DNA from 3 places in the Enterobacter sp. QK-SA4 genome. Region 3 is predicted to be linked to each of the others. Evidence: predicted binding sites of a transcription regulator. Region 3 holds the regulator's gene; each other region holds the start of a gene.

Region 1 (6,477 bases), 1.2 Mb from region 3:
CTTGTTGATACCGCTCATTTCCAACAGGTATTCACCGGATGACTGAGTATTTGTGCTGACCATAATTATACCTTGTTGGCCTCGCATATCGCGTTATAAAAGGGCGCAACGAATTGCGCCCAGTGGAGACAGTACCGCTAACTTATTTACCGATAAACTCAGCCAGGTTGGACTGGTCTACGCCCACGTAAGGTACGCGAACGATTTTGTTTTCAATTTTCCAGCTGGTGCCATCAGCCGCGCCTTTGCCATCGGCCAGGTTTTTCGCCAGATCGAAGGTCGCTTTCGCCTGGTTGTTGGCATCGTTCAGAACGGTACCGGCCATCGCACCGGATTTAACCAGCGCCAGCGCTTCTGGCAGTGCATCTACGCCGAATACCGGGATGGAGGATTTGTTGTGTGCTTTCAGCGCTTCTACCGCACCCATTGCCATCGCATCGTTGTTGGCGATAACCACTTCGATTTTGTTCGCGTTAGGGCCGGACAGCCACGCGTCCATCTTATCTTTCGCCTGAGCGGTATCCCACATCGCGGTATCTAACGCCAGCTGCTGGGTTTTCAAACCCTTGTCGTTCAGCTCTTTGATAACGTAAGTGGTACGGGCTTCAGCATCCGGGTGGCCTGGTTCGCCTTTCAGCAGCACGAACTGAATCTGACCGTCTTTGTTCAGGTCCCAGTTCGGGTTCGCCGCCCAGTGTTTCGCGATCAGATCGCCCTGAATAATACCGGACTCTTTGGAGTCGGTACCGACGTAATACGCTTTGTCGTAGCTATCCAGCGCCTTACGGGAAGGTTCTTTGTTGAAGAAGACGATTGGCACGTTCTGGCCGCGCGCTTTTTCAATAACCGTGCCTGCTGCAGCCGGGTCAACCAGGTTGATGGCCAGGGCTTTCACGCCTTTCGCCAGCAGAACGTCGATCTGGTCGTTCTGTTTGGACTGGTCGTTCTGGGAGTCGTTCATCAGCAGCTGAACGTCTGGCGCTGCTTTCGCATCTTTCTCAATCGCTTTACGTACAACAGACATGAAGTTGTCGTCGTATTTATAGATGGTCACACCAATACGGGTATCCGCAGCGTGCGCTGCTGCACCAAAAAGCATGCTTGCCATTACGGCAGACAGGGTCAACACCTTCTTATTCATGGTATCTCCGGTTTTTTATGCAGGGTAGTTCTTGTGAATAACGATCGGCGGGCAGGTGTTAATAAAACGTTACTGACAGCCGAAGTTCACTTATAAAATTTCTATCTTCCGTGTTCGGTAACGCTCCAGAAATGCGTTTTATTCGTTGTTTGCGGCACATTGGCTATAGTGAAAGTGAATAATCACCGTTACATAGCGTTTCAGCCCCTAAAACGCTGACATCATAGTCAGCGCCTTGTTAAGATACTGTGAATTTACTCACAGATTGAAAACGGTTACATCACCTGATGTAATCAGTTAGTGATCGGAACCACAATTTGCCGGGCCGCGACGGAGTGCCGACGCACTAAAGTCGGCATGAAACAGTGCGTTGCGCCCGGATCCAGCAGCCCTGCCGCCCCCTGTAACGCCAGCTCAGTCGCCAGTTTCGCCATAGAGGCAATGGGGTAACGCACCGTTGTCAGCTGCGGGTCGGTGTAACGGGCAATCGGAATATCATCAAAACCAATGAGTGATAAATGCTGTGGCACCGCAATGCCGTTATCTTTCAGCGCCGCCAGGGCGCCTGCCGCCATGCTGTCGTTATAGGCAAACACCGCAGTAAGCTGCAGATTGCGGCCCAGCAGCTCCACCATTGCCGCCTCGCCGCCCTGCATGTCCGGCGTACCGGTGCCCGTCCAGCTTTCTGACGGCGTAATGCCGTGCTCTTTCAGGGCGTTTTGCCACCCCTCGCGCCGCAGGTCGTCATCTTCAATATGATGGCTGGAGGCCAGATAACCGATCCGCTGATGCCCGTTGTTGATGAGCATTTTCGTCGCCATCATGGCGCCGCTGACGTTATCCAGCCCGACGCAGCGGTGGGCATAGCCGGGGACGATGCGGTTGATCAGCACCATGCCCGGGATCTGATCCATAAAGCCGGTTAGCTCTTCATCGCTCAAAGCTTTTGAGTGGACAATCAAGGCGTTACAGCGCTGGCGGATCAGCACTTCAATGGCATGTCGCTCCTTTTCCGCCTCATGATAGCTATTGCCGATCAGGACATATTTCTGATGCTGCTGGGCCACCACGTCGACCGCTTTGACCAGCGCGCCGAAAAAGGCATCCGAGACGTCCATCACCACCACGCCGATGGTGTCGCTGACCTGCGTCGCAAGCGCCTGGGCATTGGCATTTGGCCGGTACCCGAGCTGGGTCACGGCTTTCATTACGATTTCACGGGTTTCAGGGCTGACCAGCGCGCTATTGTTCAGCACGCGTGAGACGGTAGCCACAGAAACGCCCGCCTGACGGGCGACGTCACGAATGGTGATCATATTCACCATCCTTCAAAGGATTGCAGCAACTCACAGACACCCCCTGTGTTTAGCAAGGTGGCTATTTTGGCAGCGAGAGAGAGGGGACTACGTGAAGAAGCTCACACTCATGAAAACGCTTACATCCGTTTTGTTAATGATTGTGATCCAGATCGTTATCTGGATGTGTTCCTCAATGATACCCCTGAAGCATGTGCGGTTAACTGACGCCACACCCACTCCAGCGGTCCCTGGCGGAAATAGCGTAGCCAGAGAACAGAAAACGCCAGGTTAATCACCCAGACCGGAATAACAAACGCCAGCAGCGTGAGGCGGTCGAATTTCATAAACAGGCCAAATCGATAGAAAAGCGTGGTGCAGAGAAGCGTTTGCAGGAGGTAATTGCTCAACGCCATGCGGCCCACGCAGGCAATAGCGCTGACGATCCACAGGCGGGAAAGCGTTGGCCAGAAGCCATAGATCAGCGCCGCGTAGCCGATGGTCTGGAACGGCGCGCTCAGTTCGCGCGGCACCTGGAGCAGGAACGCGCACCAGCGGTAATCCCAGTGGATGTGCCACTGCGTGATTATCGCCGGGAGGTTAATCAGCACGCCGATCAGCACCAGCCCGACACCCGTTCGCCGATAGTGACGCAGGCTGAACTCCCCTTTCAGCCAGCCGGTGCGCATCAGTGACGCGCCCATCAGCATCATGCCCGCCAGCTGCCAGCCGTATTGCGCCCCCAGCGCAAGGAGGTTATCCCCCAGCATATCCGCGCGGTTGCTTATCGCTTCCGTACCGCCCTTCAGCTTCCAGTACTGTTCGTACTGCAGGTTAGCGGCATCCGGGATCCAGGAACGGTTCGTCGCTTCGCCGGAGATCGTCCCCAGCAGCAGCAGGACCCCAAGCCCCATGACGTAGAGCATCACGCCGGTGTTAAACAGGCTTTTTACGCTGTGCGCATCGCGAATCAGACGCCAGCAGATGAGCCCGACTAACCCATACGCGAGAAGAATATCGCCGTCCCAAAAGAACAGGCCGTGGATAAAACCGAGGAGAACCAGCAGAGTCAGGCGCGACTGGATCCAGCGCGTACCGCGTTTGAGGAGGAGTTGCAGACCTGCACCAAACAGCAGGGCAAACAGCGTGAGGAATTTAACCTGCGCGAAGAGATCGAGGACAGCCCAGGTCCAGGCATCGCTGCGCGTGATGTCGCCATACCAGGCAGGATTGAGGTAAGCCGCCTTCGGCAGGCCGAAGGCGCTGATATTAAGCAGCAGGATACCGAGAATGGCGACGCCGCGAACAAAATCGAGCGTGACGTTTCGCTCCATGGTTCCTGCCCTGTAAGACTTAGTTGTGGTGACGTACGGCGCGCAGGAACTCCTGGCGGGTATTCTGGCTAGATTTAAACAGGCCGCCCAGCGACGTCGTGGTCGTTGCACTGGTCGCATCACGCACGCCGCGCGCCTTCACGCAGTAGTGAACCGCATCGATAGAAACGGCCACGTTATTGGTGCCCAGCAGCGTTTGCAGCGCGGTCAGGATCTGCTGCGTCAGACGCTCCTGCACCTGCGGACGCTGGGCAAAGAACTGCACGATGCGGTTGATCTTCGACAGGCCAATCACCGTATCTTTTGGGATATACGCCACGGTCGCTTTACCGTCGATGGTCACGAAGTGGTGTTCGCAGGTGCTGGTCAGCGTGATATCGCGTACCGTCACCATCTCGTCCACTTTCATCTTGTTTTCAATGACGGTGATTTTCGGGAAGTTGGCGTAATCCAGCCCGGAGAAAATTTCGTCGACGTACATTTTCGCGATGCGGTGCGGCGTCTCCATCAGACTGTCGTCACTCAGATCGAGATTCAGCAGCTCCATGATCTCGGTCATATGACCGGCAATCAGACGCTTGCGGGTTTCATTGTCCAAATCCTGTACGGGCGGACGCAGTGGCGTTTCAAGACCGCGCGCAACCAGGGCTTCGTGGACCAGGGCAGCTTCTTTACTGAGTGATGACATTTTGTTCTCCTGCAGGTGTGGCGTCTTTTGCCCTCGTTGTGGCAAAAGTATGCGCTCATTGTGCGTGAGGCGGCGCACATAATCCAGTATTCACGACGATAATTATTGCAATTGCTGTTGCCTTTCAGCGTGACGATTCCAGACCAGCGCTCCGCCGACGAACAGCGCAACACCCGCCAGCCCCAGCGCGGGCTCCAGCCGGTGGGTAAGCCAGGTTGATAACGCCGAGGTCATCGGGCCAATCAATTGACCAATCGCATACCCGGTGGTGAGCAGGCCTGCCATATAGCGCGTATGGTTTGGCGCCAGCTCGCGGCCGTATAAAAGAGAGAGCTGCACGGCACACAAAAAACCGCCGCCCACCAGCAGCCCGCCCGTCAGCAAACCGCCAATCCCCGGCAGCAGCCAGGCCGCCAGCACGCCAGCCCCCTGTAACCACAGCACGATAGCCAGCCTGCGGTTAGCCGTTGAGGTGTGGCGTAAAAGAATACTGAGCGCAATGCCCACCACGGCGGCGATACCAAAAATCGGCCAGACAAACTGGGCAAACAGGCTGCCGGGAAAACGCACCGCCGCCATTTGTGACAGGAATGTCGCCGGGAGGATATAGCCAAACCCGGCCAGGCTGTAGCTCCAGACCAGGCGCTTTAAATCCGCCGTCAGCACCAGCGGCTCCGGCGCGGTGCCGGGGCGATGGAGCTGCCCGGATCGCGGCAGGTAGCGCGCCACCAGCGCAATCAGCACCAGCGCCAGCACGCCGTAGATTTGCCATGCCGCCCCGGCCGAAAGGGATTTCGCCTGGATATAGACGGCGAGAAGCCCGCTCAGAGCAATGCCCGCTCCCGGTCCGGCAAACACGGCGGCGCTCAGGCCCGGTTTACCCAGCAGCCCCAGCCGCTCGTTCGTCCAGGCAGCAATGAGTACCATCGACCAGCCGCTCATGCAGCCAATCACGAAGCGCAGCAGGCCGTGCATAACGGCGTTATCCGCCGCCGCGGAGAGCAGCGTCAGCGCAACCGCGCCGGTGATGCCAAGCCAGAGGCGCGTTTCCACAAAGCGGTGCGCGCGCATTGCATCCCATGCGCCCACCAGATAGCCCAGATAGTTCATCGCCGCCACCAGACCCGCGCTGGTCAGCGTAAGCTGTCCGGCAGCAATCATGAGCGGTACCTGAGGCGTAAAGGCAAAGCGCCCTATCCCCATCGCCACCACCAGCACGACAAACCCACTGAGCGCAATACGCAGCGCCATGACCGCTCCAATTGTTAAAGAAAAGTAAATTTATGATGCAGCATCTGGGCGTCAGGCGAAAGTGAAAGTTGCTCACAGGTCAATGAAAAGGCTGTATTATGGTTTTTATGAATACGCATTCTCATAAAGGAGCCCTGCATGGAACTGCTCGAGGAGCACCGTTGTTTTGAAGGTCGACAGCAGCGCTGGCGGCATGACTCCACCGTCCTGAACTGTGCGATGACGTTCAGCATTTTCCTGCCGCCGACGGAAAATCCGCCGGTTCTGTTCTGGCTTTCAGGCCTGACCTGCAACGACGAGAACTTCACCACCAAAGCGGGCGCGCAGCGTATTGCCGCCGGGCTGGGCATTGCGCTGGTGATGCCTGACACCAGCCCGCGTGGCGATGATGTGGCCGACGATGCCGGATACGACCTGGGCAAAGGCGCCGGGTTTTATCTCAATGCGACCGAGCAGCCCTGGGCGCACCATTACCGCATGTATGACTACATTCGCGACGAGCTGCCCGCGCTGATTCAGTCCGGGTTTGCGGTAAGCGACCGCTGTGCCATCAGCGGACATTCTATGGGCGGTCACGGGGCGCTGATCATGGCGTTAAAAAATCCGGGAAAATACGTCAGCGTGTCGGCATTTTCGCCAATTGTGAACCCAACGCAGGTGCCGTGGGGGCAAAAAGCCTTCACGAACTATCTGGGTGAAGATGAAGCAAAATGGCAGGAATGGGACAGCTGTGCGCTGATGCTGGCCAGCTGCTCGGCAAATGCGATC
Region 2 (6,477 bases), 360 kb from region 3:
GCCCAGAACCAGACCGATGCTGCCGCCGATGGAAAACCCAATCACGGCGCGCCAGGAGCTGATCGCCAGATGCTGCCACAGCTCGCCGCTCACGCTCAGCGACCAGAACGCTTCTACGACGCCCTCCGGAGAGGGCAGAATGCGGCTCGACAGCCAGCCGGTGGATGACGCGAGCTGCCAGAGAGCCACAATGCCGACGGGTAAAAACCACGGCGCGGCGCGCAGCAGCCATTTTTGTGAGGTGGCAGACATGGTCGCTCCTTAGCTCTGTGCGGCTTTGCGTGGAATAAACTCGTTCGCCACGGCTTCGCCCTGAAGCTGAAGCCGCTGCGGCTGCGGAATCTCCGGGATGGCGACATCCAGATGCGGGAATAACAGCTCGCCCACCTTGTACGCCTCTTCAAGATGCGGGTAACCGGAGAGAATAAAGCTGTCGATACCCAGGTCTGCGTATTCATTAATCCGGGCGGCTACGGTCGGACCGTCGCCGACCAGCGCCGTGCCCGCACCGCCGCGCACCAGGCCGACGCCCGCCCACAGGTTCGGGCTGATCTCCAGATTCTCGCGCTTGCCGTTGTGCAGGGACGCCATTCGGTGCTGTCCGACGGAGTCGGTTTTGGCAAACGCGGCCTGCGCCCTGGCGATGGTCTCATCGTCCAGATGGGAAATCAGACGGTCGGCGGCCTGCCAGGCTTCTTCATTGGTTTCGCGCACGATTACGTGCAGGCGAATACCGAAGCGCACCTTGCGGCCATGGGCGGCCGCCTTCGCGCGTACCTGGGCAATTTTTTCTTTCACCAGCTCAGGCGGTTCGCCCCAGGTAAGATAGAGATCGACCTGCTCTGCCGCCAGATCCTGGGCCACATCCGACGATCCGCCAAAATAGAGCGGCGGGCGCGGCTGCTGAACCGGCGGGAAGTAGAGTTTCGCGTCACGAACGTGAATATGCTTGCCTTCAAAGGTGACGGTTTCACCTTCCAGCAGACGTCGCCAGACGCGGGTGAACTCGGCGGAGGCTTCGTAGCGCTCGGTATGGTCGAGGAACACCCCATCGCCCGCCAGCTCCTGCGGATCGCTGCCCGTCACCAGGTTAAACAGGGCGCGACCGTTGGACAGCCTGTCCAGCGTTGCCGCCTGACGCGCCGCCACGGTAGGGGAGACTACGCTCGGGCGTAAGGCAACCAGGAACTTCAGACGCTGGGTGACCGGGATCATCGATGCGGCCACCAGCCAGGCATCTTCACATGAACGTCCGGTCGGGATCAGCACCCCGGTGAAACCGATTCGGTCCGCCGCCTGCGCAATCTGCTGCAGGTAGCCGTGATCAACCGGGCGCGAGCCCTCTTCTGTACCAAGATAGTGTCCATCACCGTGGGTGGGTAAAAACCAGAAAAGATTCAGACTCATGATTTAGCTCCTTCTTTGCCTGCGGGCTGCCAGATGCGTTCGCGAATAGTCACCTGTTTTGGCACCAGGCGGTTTTGATAGAACAGGTCAGCCGTTTGTTGCTGAAGCGCGGCGACGTGCGCGTCCACGGGCGTGATGGTGGTCGGCGGACGGTGGTTGAGATAGCTCGCGATCACCGGCTCAGGTAAGCCCATGGTTTTCGCCAGCAGGGCAATGCTCTCCTGGCGCTGGGTCTGGGTCAGCGCATCGGCCTGGGTAAAGGTATCCAGTACGCCCTGAATAAATGCGCCGTTCTTTTCCGCGTAAGGACGCGCGGCCAGATAGAACGAACCGGTCTGCTTCAGCGTGGTACCGTCTTTCAGCACGCGAACGCCGCCCTGCAGCAATGCGGCGGAGTAGTACGGATCCCAGATGGCCCAGGCATCAACGTCCTTCTGCTGGAACGCGGCGCGGGCGTCGGCAGGCGTCAGGTAAACAGGCTGAATGTCAGTGAACTTCAGCCCGGCTTCCTGCAGGGCACGCAACAGCAGGTTGTGTGAGCTGGAACCTTTCTGGAAAGCCACTTTATGCCCTTTGAGGTCGGCGACGCTTTTAATGTCGCTGTTTTCAGGCACCAGAATCACTTCGGCCTTCGGTTTGGGTGGCTCAACGCCAACATAGACGAGGTCCGCTCCCGCCGCCTGGGCAAATATCGGCGGAATATCGCCCGTGCTGCCGAGATCGATACTGCCGACGTTCAGGGCCTCCAGCATCTGCGGGCCAGCAGGGAACTCCACCCAGGAGAATTTGGTGTTCGGGAAGCGTTTTTCCAGCAGCTGGTGGCTTTTCGCCAGCACCATGCTGACGCTGCCTTTCTGATAGCCAATGCGCAAACTTTCCGGAGCCGCTTCTGCGGCATGGGCCAGCGAGGTAAGCGCCATCAGACCTGCCAGGCCGATGCGGGTTAACGTTTTAAACATGTGCGACTCCTTGAGGCTGACCAAACGCCGGGGCCTGGATATCCCTGCGGTGCAGAGCGTGCCAGAAGGTTTCCAGAGCGTTATCGAGGCGGGTTTGCAGGTTGGGCGTAAAATGAGGTTTATGTTGATAATCGATAACCTGGGAGTCATCTGCGAAAACGCCGTGGAGGATCTCCTGCGCTTTCAGCGCGTTCAGCACCGGCTTCAGGGCATAATCCACGGCCAATAAATGGGCAACCGTACCGCCCGTTGCCAGCGGCAGCACGACTTTGCCGTCCAGCGCGCGCTCCGGAAGCAGATCGAGCAGGGTTTTCAGCGCCCCGGAAAAGGAGGCTTTATAAATAGGCGTTGCCACAATTAAGCCGTCAGCGCCGTTAAGCTGCTCGATCAGCGTTTTAAGCGCAGGGCTGTCGAAACGGGCATAGAGCAGATCTTCAGGTTCGAAGTTATGCAGGTTCCAGTGGCACACTTCCACATCCAGGGCATTGAGTTTTTCGCGGGCATATTCCAGCAGGGCGCTGGAGCGCGAAGGGAATCGTGGACTTCCAGCCAGGGTAATGACGCGCATACTTCCTCCTTATAACCAATTGTTTGCTTTTATCTAACATTCATAACAATTTTCAGGAGTGTGACACCGCGCGGTTATTCCACTAAATGATTTATCTGCAATTAAAATGCGAAAAAGTGCATAAGAAATAGACGGGAAGGTAAACGATTGCGTTTTGCGCTGATTTTTTGCCGCAGGTCAATTCCCTTTCGCGCGTGGATCGCCCATAATCCCCTCCCGGTTTGCACACCGGGAATCCAGGAGAGTTCATGTACTACCCCTTCGTTCGTAAAGCCCTTTTCCAGCTCGACCCTGAGCGCGCTCATGAATTTACATTCCAGCAATTACGTCGTATTACCGGAACGCCGCTGGCCGCTCTGGTGCGTCAGAATGTGCCGGAAAAACCTGTGCAGTGCATGGGTCTGACCTTTAAAAATCCGCTGGGTCTGGCGGCCGGTCTGGACAAAAATGGCGAGTGCATTGATGCCCTGGGCGCGATGGGCTTTGGCTCCATTGAAATCGGCACCGTCACGCCGCGCCCGCAGCCGGGAAATGACAAGCCGCGTCTGTTCCGCCTGGTTGAAGCCGAAGGGCTGATCAACCGCATGGGCTTTAATAACCTCGGTGTTGATCACCTGGTTGAGAACGTAAAAAAAGCCCATTTTGACGGGATATTAGGCATCAATATCGGCAAAAATAAAGACACGCCGGTTGAGCAGGGTAAAGATGACTATCTGATTTGTATGGAAAAAGTCTACGCCTATGCCGGTTATATCGCGGTGAATATTTCTTCACCCAATACTCCGGGTCTGCGTTCCTTACAATATGGCGAAGCGCTGGACGATCTTCTGAGTGCCATTAAAAATAAACAAAATGAACTCCAGACGATCCACCATAAATATGTTCCGGTCGCGGTTAAGATCGCCCCGGATCTTTCTCCTGAAGAATTGATCCAGGTTGCCGACAGTTTGGTTCGCCATAATATTGATGGTGTTATTGCGACCAATACCACTCTCGATCGTTCCCTCGTGCAGGGAATGAAAAACTGTGACGAAGCGGGTGGGTTAAGTGGACGTCCGGTGCAATTAAAAAGCACCGAAATTATTCGCGCCCTGTCTGCGGAATTAAAAGGACGTCTGCCGATTATTGGCGTCGGCGGCATTGACTCAGTGATTGCTGCGCGCGAGAAGATGGCGGCAGGTGCGTCACTGGTGCAAATCTATTCCGGCTTTATTTTTAAAGGACCGCCGCTGATTAAAGAAATCGTTACTCATATCTAATCTTTTCTCTTAATCAGACAACCAGGGCTTTATTTCCAGCCCTGGTTGTTTTATATTCCGTCACTGTTGCTTATTTAGTCATTATAGTCTTTTATTAATGGTGTTATAAACGAGGCGGCAAACAGGACATTTTTAGTACAGGACGTTTGGGGACGGGAGAGACACATGCGAATTAAACCTGACGATAACTGGCGCTGGTATTTTTGCGACGAGCATGACCGAATGATGCTCGATTTAGCCAATGGCATGTTGTTTCGTTCTCGTTTTGCCCGCCGAATGTTAACCCCGGATGCATTTTCCCCGTCGGGCTTTTGCGTTGACGATGCGGCGCTTTATTTCTCCTTTGAAGAAAAATGCCGGGATCTGGTGCTATCTAAAGAGCAGCGTGCCGAGCTGGTATTAAATGCGCTGGTGGCTATCCGCTTCCTGAAACCGCAAATGCCAAAAAGCTGGCATTTTCTTGCGCATGGTATGAGCTGGACCCCGGCAACGGGTGACGCGGCCAGCGTCAATCTGAGCGATACCGCAGAAGAGGTGAGCCTGCTGGTGGTTGAGCCAGGCGAAAATGCTGCGCTCTGCCTGCTGGCACAGCCCGGCGTAACCATTGCCGGGCGGACGATGCAGCTTGGCGATGCCATTAAAGTGATGAACGACAGGCTGAAGCCGCAGCTGCGGGTAGATTCCTTCAGCCTTGAACAGGCGGTTTAAGCTTCCAGCTGTACGGACGTTTTCGGTATGCAGCTACAGCACAGAATTGTGCCGTCATTTCCAATTGCCGATTTTTTCAGCGCACTGACCTCTCCATCCACCAGCCTGATGCGGCAGCATCCGCAAATGCCTGCGCGACAGGAATAGGGTACGCGAATACCTGCCTGCTCCAGTTGCTCCAGTAATACCTGCTGGTTGTTGCCACGGATGACGTTGCCCTGCCAGTGAATATCTACCGCAGAGGCGACATTCGTCACAACGTCGACCATTTCTTCTTCCTGACCTGAGCCGTACGCTTTTGCAGGCCCTCGGGCAAGAATTTCTACCTCATCACCGACGCGGATTGCGCCGCTGGAGCGCGGGATCAGGTTCTGGCCGAAATCCACATCGCCGTTGTCCTGCGCGGTGCGGAACGACTGCAGCGTCTTCAGCGGTTCGCCGGAAGGGTGTTTCTGACCTTTCTCAGGGCTCACCGTGGTGAAAATGCAGCGGCTGCAGGGTTTTACGACATCAAAGATGACGCTACCGATGCGGATCACTTTCCAGGTGTCTTCTTCCCAGGCGTCGGCGCCCGTGACCACCAGGTTCGGACGGAACTGTTCCATCTGAACGCTAGCCTTGCAGCGGCTTTGTAAATCACGCAGCGAGGCTTCGTTAGTCAGCAGGAACGGGAAACCATCGGCGAAGGAGAGGGGAACTGCGTCATGGCGCTTCACGCGACGCGTCAGTTCAGGACCTACCCAGCGCAGCTGCACGTCACGAGAGAAGAAACCGCTCAGCCAGCGGTTAATCTCATCCGGGGCGATGCGCGCGGTAAAATGATTGCCCCACACTTCCGTTGGCGCATCGACAGGCGCAAAATCAGCAAAGCGAATTACCGCGCTGGAACCGTCCGGCGCGGTAAGGTGTAAACCGTCATGAAGCGGGGAAGGGGTAAAGCGAACCATCTGCGGGAACTGGCGTGCGGTAATGAACGTGCCGTCAGGCTCGGTGACCATAAAAATACGATCGAAGGCGAATCCGCTCATGTCGGCCAGCGCGTGAGAGACGCCGATGCCGCGCATGGATTTCACCGGATGAATAAAAAGCCTGCATAACGTCGCCACTGCACACTCCCACAAATGAAAATAAGCCTTCAACTTTATGACATACACGCCATATTAGCTATAATGCGCGACAATTTTCTAAGAGTAAAAGTGACGATATGAATTCTCTGTTTGCCAGTACGGCCCGTGGGCTGGAAGAGCTGTTAAAAACTGAACTGGAAAGCCTGGGCGCGCAAGAGTGCCAGGTGGTTCAGGGTGGTGTCCATTTTGAGGGCGACACGCGGCTTATTTACCAGAGCCTGATGTGGAGCCGTCTGGCGTCGCGCATCATGCTGCCGATGAAGGAGTGCAAGGTCTATAGCGACCTGGACCTCTATACCGGCGTACAGATGATCGACTGGACAGAGATCTTCACGCCCAATGCCACCTTTGCGGTGCATTTCAACGGCGTGAACGACGAGATCCGCAACAGCCAGTACGGTGCCCTGCGCGTAAAAGACGCCATTGTGGACTGCTTCACGCGTAAAAAT
Region 3 (6,477 bases):
TGCCACATCCGTGGCAGGGTAAGTTCCTCTTTTGCATACCCTTTCAATTTGCTATCCTGTCCATGTTGTCTGTGTGGTTATTGGCAACACAAAATACAATAAGGAGAGAAGCAATGTCGTTCGAATTACCTGCACTACCGTATGCAAAAGACGCCCTGGCACCGCACATTTCTGCGGAAACCCTGGAATATCATTACGGCAAGCATCACCAGACGTACGTCACCAACCTGAACAATCTGATCAAGGGTACCGATTTTGAAGGCAAAACGCTGGAAGAGATCGTCCGCAGCTCAGAGGGTGGCGTGTTTAACAACGCGGCTCAGGTGTGGAACCACACCTTCTACTGGCACTGCCTGGCGCCGAATGCCGGCGGTGAACCTGCCGGTGAACTGGCTATCGCTATCAACGCCGCATTTGGCAGCTTCGCGGATTTCAAAGCGAAATTTACCGATGCAGCCATCAAGAACTTCGGTTCTGGCTGGACGTGGCTGGTTAAAGAGGCGGATGGCAAACTGGCTATCGTGTCCACTTCAAACGCGGGTACCCCGCTGACCACCAGCGCTAAGCCGCTGATGACAGTGGACGTATGGGAACACGCTTACTACATTGACTACCGCAACGCGCGTCCGAACTACCTGGAGCACTTCTGGGCACTGGTTAACTGGGACTTTGTTGCGAAGAACTTCGCCGCGTAAGAGACACGCAGAAGGGTTCGCCCTTCTGCGTTTTTGGTTTATTCCGCAGCGCAGGCTGCTTCAGGCTGTTTACGACCCGACATCATCACCAGCAGCAGGCCGAGCGCGGCAATAATCGCCCCCATCACAGGCACAAAGCTGTATCCCAGACCACCTGAAATCACGGCCCCACCGGCCGCGGCGCCCAGGGCATTACCCAGGTTAAACGCACCGATATTCACGGAAGATGAAAGTCCCGGCGCCTCGTGCGCGACACGCATCACGCGCATCTGCAGCGGCGGCACCACGGCGAAAGTGGCGGCTCCCCAGACGACCATCGCAATCGCGGCCCCAAACTCATTACGCGCCAGCCACGGAATGGCAACCATGATGACAATCAGCAGGGTTAAGAAGCCCTTAAGCGTCCCGCTCACGGAACGGTCGGCAAATTTCCCGCCGAGATAGTTGCCGATCGAGAAGCCCACGCCAATCAGCACCAGCATCGCGGTCACAAAGAGAGGCGTTGCGTGGGTGATGTCATGCAATACAGGTGAAATATAGGTGTAGAGGGTAAACATCGCCCCTGCCCCCAGCACGGTGGTCAGCAGCGCGGAGAGCACCTGCGGGCGCATCAGCACAGCCAGCTCTTTACGCACTTCCGGACGTTCTCCGGCGCTGCCTTTCGGCAGGGAGAAGAACAGCGCCACCATCGCAATCACGCCCAGCCCGGCCGTCGCCAGGAAGGACATACGCCAGCCGATCGCTTCCCCCAGCCAGGTTGCCGCAGGCACCCCGCCGATGTTGGCAATCGTTAGCCCCATAAACATGGTCGCCACGGCGCTCGCCTGCTTGTGTTTTGGCACCACGCTGGCTGCCACGACCGATCCCAGCCCGAAGAATGCGCCGTGATTAAGGCTGGTCAGAATACGCGATAGCATCAGGGTGGTGTAGTCTGGCGAAATGGCCGAAAGCACGTTGCCCAGGGTGAAAATCGCCATCAGGAAAATCAGCGCATTGCGGCGCGCGCGGTGCGAAAGCAGAAGCGTCGTCAGCGGCGCACCGACCATCACGCCGATAGCGTAGGCGCTAATTAACATCCCTGCCGCAGGGATAGAGACATCTACGCCCCGGGCAATAACAGGCAGTAACCCCATCGGGGAGAATTCAGTGGTGCCAATCCCAAAAGCGCCAATCGCCAGGGCCAGCAGGGGAAAATTGATTTTCATGCGTCAACTCCGGATGCCGTGTCATTTGGTGACACAGAACAAAGAAGCGGAAAGCATGACATCAATCACAAAAAATGAGAAGTTAACAAAATGGCAAAAGATTTTTGCCAGAGAAGTAACAATCCGGGGAGTCGGGAGGGAGAAGGCTCTCCCTCCGCGTAAATCAGTGCAGCGCAGCCGTCAGACCGGCCGCAACAATCAGAGCCAGCACAACAACGGTGGTGAACAGCGAAAACTTAAGATCGGAACTCATCAATTTTTCTCCTTTTAATCCCCACACGAAAAGTGAGCTTGCTCATTTTTGCACAGATTACGTCAAAAATCTTCCTGGATTTATACTGATAACCACTTTACCTCTTCCCCTTTTCATCAAGATAGGACAAAATTCCACGCTAAATTTATTAGCGTACCGGCCATTGACCCCCTCCTGACGTCCCGTGTCGTTTTCCCGGCGTGCCGCAATTCAAGATTGCGAGATAAGGGTGAGAGAAGGCAAACGTTTACCTTCAAGTTTTTCAGGAGCTTAGGATATGGTCTGGAGTGACATTTAATGGCAACAATTAAAGACGTAGCAAAACGCGCAAACGTTTCCACTACAACCGTATCACATGTAATTAACAAAACCCGCTTTGTGGCGGAAGAGACGCGCAACGCCGTCTGGGCAGCGATCAAAGAGCTGCACTATTCGCCAAGTGCGGTTGCGCGCAGCCTCAAGGTTAATCACACCAAGTCCATTGGATTACTGGCAACCAGCAGTGAAGCGGCCTATTTTGCCGAGATCATTGAAGCGGTCGAAAAGAACTGCTTCCAGAAAGGCTATACCCTGATTCTGGGCAACGCGTGGAACAGCATTGAAAAACAGCGTGCCTACCTGTCGATGATGGCGCAAAAGCGCGTTGATGGCCTGCTGGTGATGTGTTCCGAGTATCCGGAGTCCGTGCTGTCGATGCTGGAAGAGTATCGCCATATTCCGATGGTGGTGATGGACTGGGGCGAAGCGCGCGCAGACTTCACCGATTCCGTTATCGATAACGCCTTTGAAGGCGGCTATATGGCCGGTCGTTATTTGATCGAACGCGGTCACCGCGAGATTGGCGTGATCCCCGGTCCGCTGGAGCGCAACACCGGCGCGGGCCGTCTGGCCGGTTTTATGAAAGCGATGGAAGAAGCGTTGATCAACGTGCCGGAAAACTGGATTGTGCAGGGCGACTTTGAGCCGGAATCCGGCTACCGCGCGATGCAGCAGATCGTCTCCCAGCCTCACCGTCCAACCGCCGTCTTCTGCGGGGGCGACATCATGGCCATGGGCGCGCTCTGCGCTGCCGACGAGCTAGGCCTGCGCGTACCGCAGGATATTTCCGTGATCGGGTATGACAACGTGCGTAACGCGCGCTTCTTCACCCCGGCGCTGACCACCATTCACCAGCCAAAAGACTCGCTGGGCGAAACGGCCTTTAACATGCTGATGGACAGAATCGTCAACAAGCGTGAAGAGTCGCAGTCCATTGAAGTTCACCCGCGTCTTATCGAACGCCGTTCCGTTGCGGATGGTCCGTTCCGCGACTACCGTCGTTAATCGCTTTACGGGGGCCAGCTACGCTGGCTCCCGTAACCATTCCCGGTTCAGCGTTTCGCTGTCTCCCAGATAATCCAGCAGCCAGGCCATAGCAGGCGAGACATCATTTTGCTGCCATGTGAGGCAGCAGGCCGCATCCGGGAACGGATTCTCCAGCGTCAGCTCAACCCACTCTCCGGTATCGATGCGCGGACGCGCGAAATGAACGGGCACCATCGCGACGCACAGCCCGGCGCTGAGGCACGTCGCCGACGATTCCCAGTCAGGGGCCACCACCCGCCGCTGGTTGTCGAGAAGCCAGGTGATACGCTTGGGCAATGAACGGGACGTATCCTCCAGCACCAGCGACGGCCAGTTGCGCAGCGTGTCATCGCTCAGCGGCCCTTCCATCGCCGCCAGCGGATGATCGCTTGCCACCACGCATTTCCAGCTCAGCATTCCCATATCGCGAAAAGCGTAACGTCCCCCGACCGGGATCGCCTGCGTGGCCCCAATCGCCATCTCTGCCCTGCCGTCCGCCAGCGCATCCCAGACGCCGTTAAACACCTCCTGCGAGACCCGCAGCTCGACGTCAGAAAAATGACGGTAGAAATCGACGATCATCTGCCGGGTGCGCTCGGGTTTAACAATGTTATCCACCGCGATGGAAAGATGTCCCCGCCAGCCGTTAGCGATCTGCTGACACTGTTCGCGGGTGATCTGCATTTTTTTGATAACAGAACGCCCTTCTTTCAAAAACCACGCGCCTGCGGGCGTTAATTCCACATCGCGATGCCGCCGTTCAAACAGCGGAACCGCCAGCCACTCCTCCAGCTGGCGCACCGTGTAGCTGATGGCCGAAGGGACGCGGTGCAGCTCCTGCGCCGCACCGCTAAAGCTGCCGTTACGCGCAACAGCATCGACCACTTCAAGAGAATAATCTGACCACATTTTCTGCCTGCAAAATTTTTGAATGCACCCGCCAAATATTAGCGTTTCACAAGCGGCTTTGCACTCCCTACACTCAGCGCCAATGTATACCTGCCTCCTCAGGAGAATAAAATAATGCAACCCAGGAACGGTTTTTTAGTCTGGCTCGGCGGCTTGAGCGTGCTGGGCTTTTTGGCCACCGATATGTACCTGCCGGCGTTTGCCGCCATGCAGGAAGATTTACAAACGCCTGCCGCCGCCATCAGCGCCAGCCTGAGTTTATTCCTCGCCGGCTTTGCCTTCGCTCAGCTGCTCTGGGGACCGCTCTCGGATCGCTTTGGTCGTAAACCGGTACTGTTGCTGGGCCTGGCCATTTTTGCGGTGGGCTGCCTGGGAATGTTATGGGTACGCGATGCCACCTGGCTGCTGGTGCTGCGGTTTATTCAGGCCGTGGGCGTCTGTGCCGCGGCCGTGACCTGGCAGGCGCTGGTCACCGACTATTACCCGGCTAACCGCACAAACCGTATTTTCGCCACCATTATGCCGCTGGTGGGTCTCTCACCTGCCCTCGCTCCCCTGCTGGGCAGCTGGATCCTCGCGCATTTCGACTGGCAAGCCATTTTCGCCACGCTGTTTACCATTACTCTGGTACTGATGCTGCCAGCGTTCGCCCTCAAGCCCGCGCATAAAAAAGAAGCGCATGAAGAGGCGAAGCCGATTACCTTTACTTCCCTGCTCAGCGCCAAAGCGTATCGCGGGAATGTCCTGATCTATGCCGCCTGCTCGGCAAGCTTCTTCGCGTGGCTCACCGGCTCGCCGTTCATTCTGCACGATATGGGCTACAGCCCGGCAGCCATCGGCCTGAGCTATGTTCCGCAGACCATCGCGTTCCTGGTAGGCGGGTACGGCTGTCGCGCGGCGCTGCAAAAATGGGAAGGTCAGCAGATGCTGCCGTGGCTGCTGGTGTTGTATGCGCTGAGCGTTATCGGGACCTGGGCCGTTGGCTTTATTCCCGGTGCCGGTCTGGCTGAAATTTTGATCCCATTCTGCGTGATGGCCGTCGCGAACGGGGCGATTTACCCTATCGTTGTAGCCCAGGCGCTGCGTCCCTTCCCGCAGGCGACAGGCCGCGCCGCCGCGCTGCAGAACACCCTGCAGCTGGGGCTGTGCTTCCTGGCAAGCCTGGTGGTCTCGGCGCTGATTGCCACGCCGCTCCTGACCACCACCAGCGTGATGCTGGTGACCGTTGCGCTGGCGGTGTTGGGCTATCGCATGCAGGCAGCCGCGCAGCGTGTGCAGGCTAACCGCGCACAGGTTGAAACGTCACATGCCTGATTGCGCCAGAAATCATGTTAATTTTCAGTGATTAGGTTGCTAAGAATTTTCTGTTGAATCACCAAATTTTGAGGCCTATACTAAATTTGGTTCGATTAAATACGATAAATATTAAGTGTTAACGGGAGCCGGAGTGCTCCCGTTTTACCATGGAAGGCATTTCGGCAAGGGTTATCTCCCTTCCTCTGTTCTACGTCGGATATTAGCCTCGCGGTATTTACCGTGAGATTTCTCACAAACCAAAAAAAGCGTCTACGCTGTTTTAAGGTTCTGATCACAGTAGGGTGATGGAGAAGCTATGAGTTCATCGTGTATAGAAGAAGTCAGCGTTCCGGACGACAACTGGTCCCGGATCGTCAGTGAACTGTTAGGTCGAGCAGGCATCACTATCAATGGATCATCGCCATCCGATCCTCAGGTTAAACATCCCGACTTTTTTAAACGCGTGCTGCGAGAGGGATCGTTAGGCCTGGGAGAAAGCTATATGGACGGCTGGTGGGAGTGCGAACGTCTGGATACCTTTTTCGCCAGCGCGCTGCGTGCCGGTCTTGAAAATCAACTCCCTCGCAATCTGAAAGACACTTTGCGTGTCGCCTCTGCCCGACTGTTTAATCTGCAAAGTAAAAAGCGCGCGTGGATCGTTGGCAAAGAACACTACGATCTTGGCAACGACCTGTTCAGCCGTATGCTGGACCCTTTCATGCAATACTCCTGCGCCTACTGGAAAGACGCGTCGACGCTTGAAGAGGCCCAGCAG

What was found. Region 3 encodes PurR, which represses purine synthesis genes. Its sites were predicted from a motif close to CANGCAAACGTTTGCNTG; they were not measured.
Region 1: galS (HTH-type transcriptional regulator GalS) is a predicted target of PurR. The motif match lies at 2,566-2,583, and genes of this name have one in related genera.
Region 2: pyrD (quinone-dependent dihydroorotate dehydrogenase) is a predicted target of PurR. The motif match lies at 3,071-3,088, and genes of this name have one in related genera.

What each region holds. Positions count from the first base shown of each region.
Region 1 covers NZ_JBXFXH010000007.1:1,558,070-1,564,546, reverse strand. The annotation lists gene mglA (galactose/methyl galactoside ABC transporter ATP-binding protein MglA) at 1-63, opposite strand, end outside; gene mglB (galactose/glucose ABC transporter substrate-binding protein MglB) at 143-1,141, opposite strand; gene galS (HTH-type transcriptional regulator GalS) at 1,435-2,457, opposite strand; gene yeiB (DUF418 domain-containing protein YeiB) at 2,613-3,770, opposite strand; gene folE (GTP cyclohydrolase I FolE) at 3,790-4,458, opposite strand; gene AC1VYI_RS09015 (YbfB/YjiJ family MFS transporter) at 4,561-5,709, opposite strand; gene fghA (S-formylglutathione hydrolase) at 5,848-6,477, shown strand, end outside.
Region 2 covers NZ_JBXFXH010000007.1:3,110,705-3,117,181, reverse strand. The annotation lists gene ssuC (aliphatic sulfonate ABC transporter permease SsuC) at 1-252, opposite strand, end outside; gene ssuD (FMNH2-dependent alkanesulfonate monooxygenase) at 262-1,407, opposite strand; gene AC1VYI_RS16680 (sulfonate ABC transporter substrate-binding protein) at 1,404-2,366, opposite strand; gene ssuE (NADPH-dependent FMN reductase) at 2,359-2,934, opposite strand; gene pyrD (quinone-dependent dihydroorotate dehydrogenase) at 3,183-4,193, shown strand; gene zapC (cell division protein ZapC) at 4,359-4,901, shown strand; gene AC1VYI_RS16660 (YcbX family protein) at 4,898-6,007, opposite strand; gene rlmKL (bifunctional 23S rRNA (guanine(2069)-N(7))-methyltransferase RlmK/23S rRNA (guanine(2445)-N(2))-methyltransferase RlmL) at 6,106-6,477, shown strand, end outside.
Region 3 covers NZ_JBXFXH010000007.1:2,751,434-2,757,910, forward strand. The annotation lists gene sodB (superoxide dismutase [Fe]) at 114-695, shown strand; gene AC1VYI_RS14760 (MFS transporter) at 734-1,900, opposite strand; gene cydH (cytochrome bd-I oxidase subunit CydH) at 2,064-2,153, opposite strand; gene purR (HTH-type transcriptional repressor PurR) at 2,451-3,476, shown strand; gene punR (DNA-binding transcriptional activator PunR) at 3,495-4,406, opposite strand; gene punC (purine nucleoside transporter PunC) at 4,521-5,720, shown strand; gene cfa (cyclopropane fatty acyl phospholipid synthase) at 6,019-6,477, shown strand, end outside.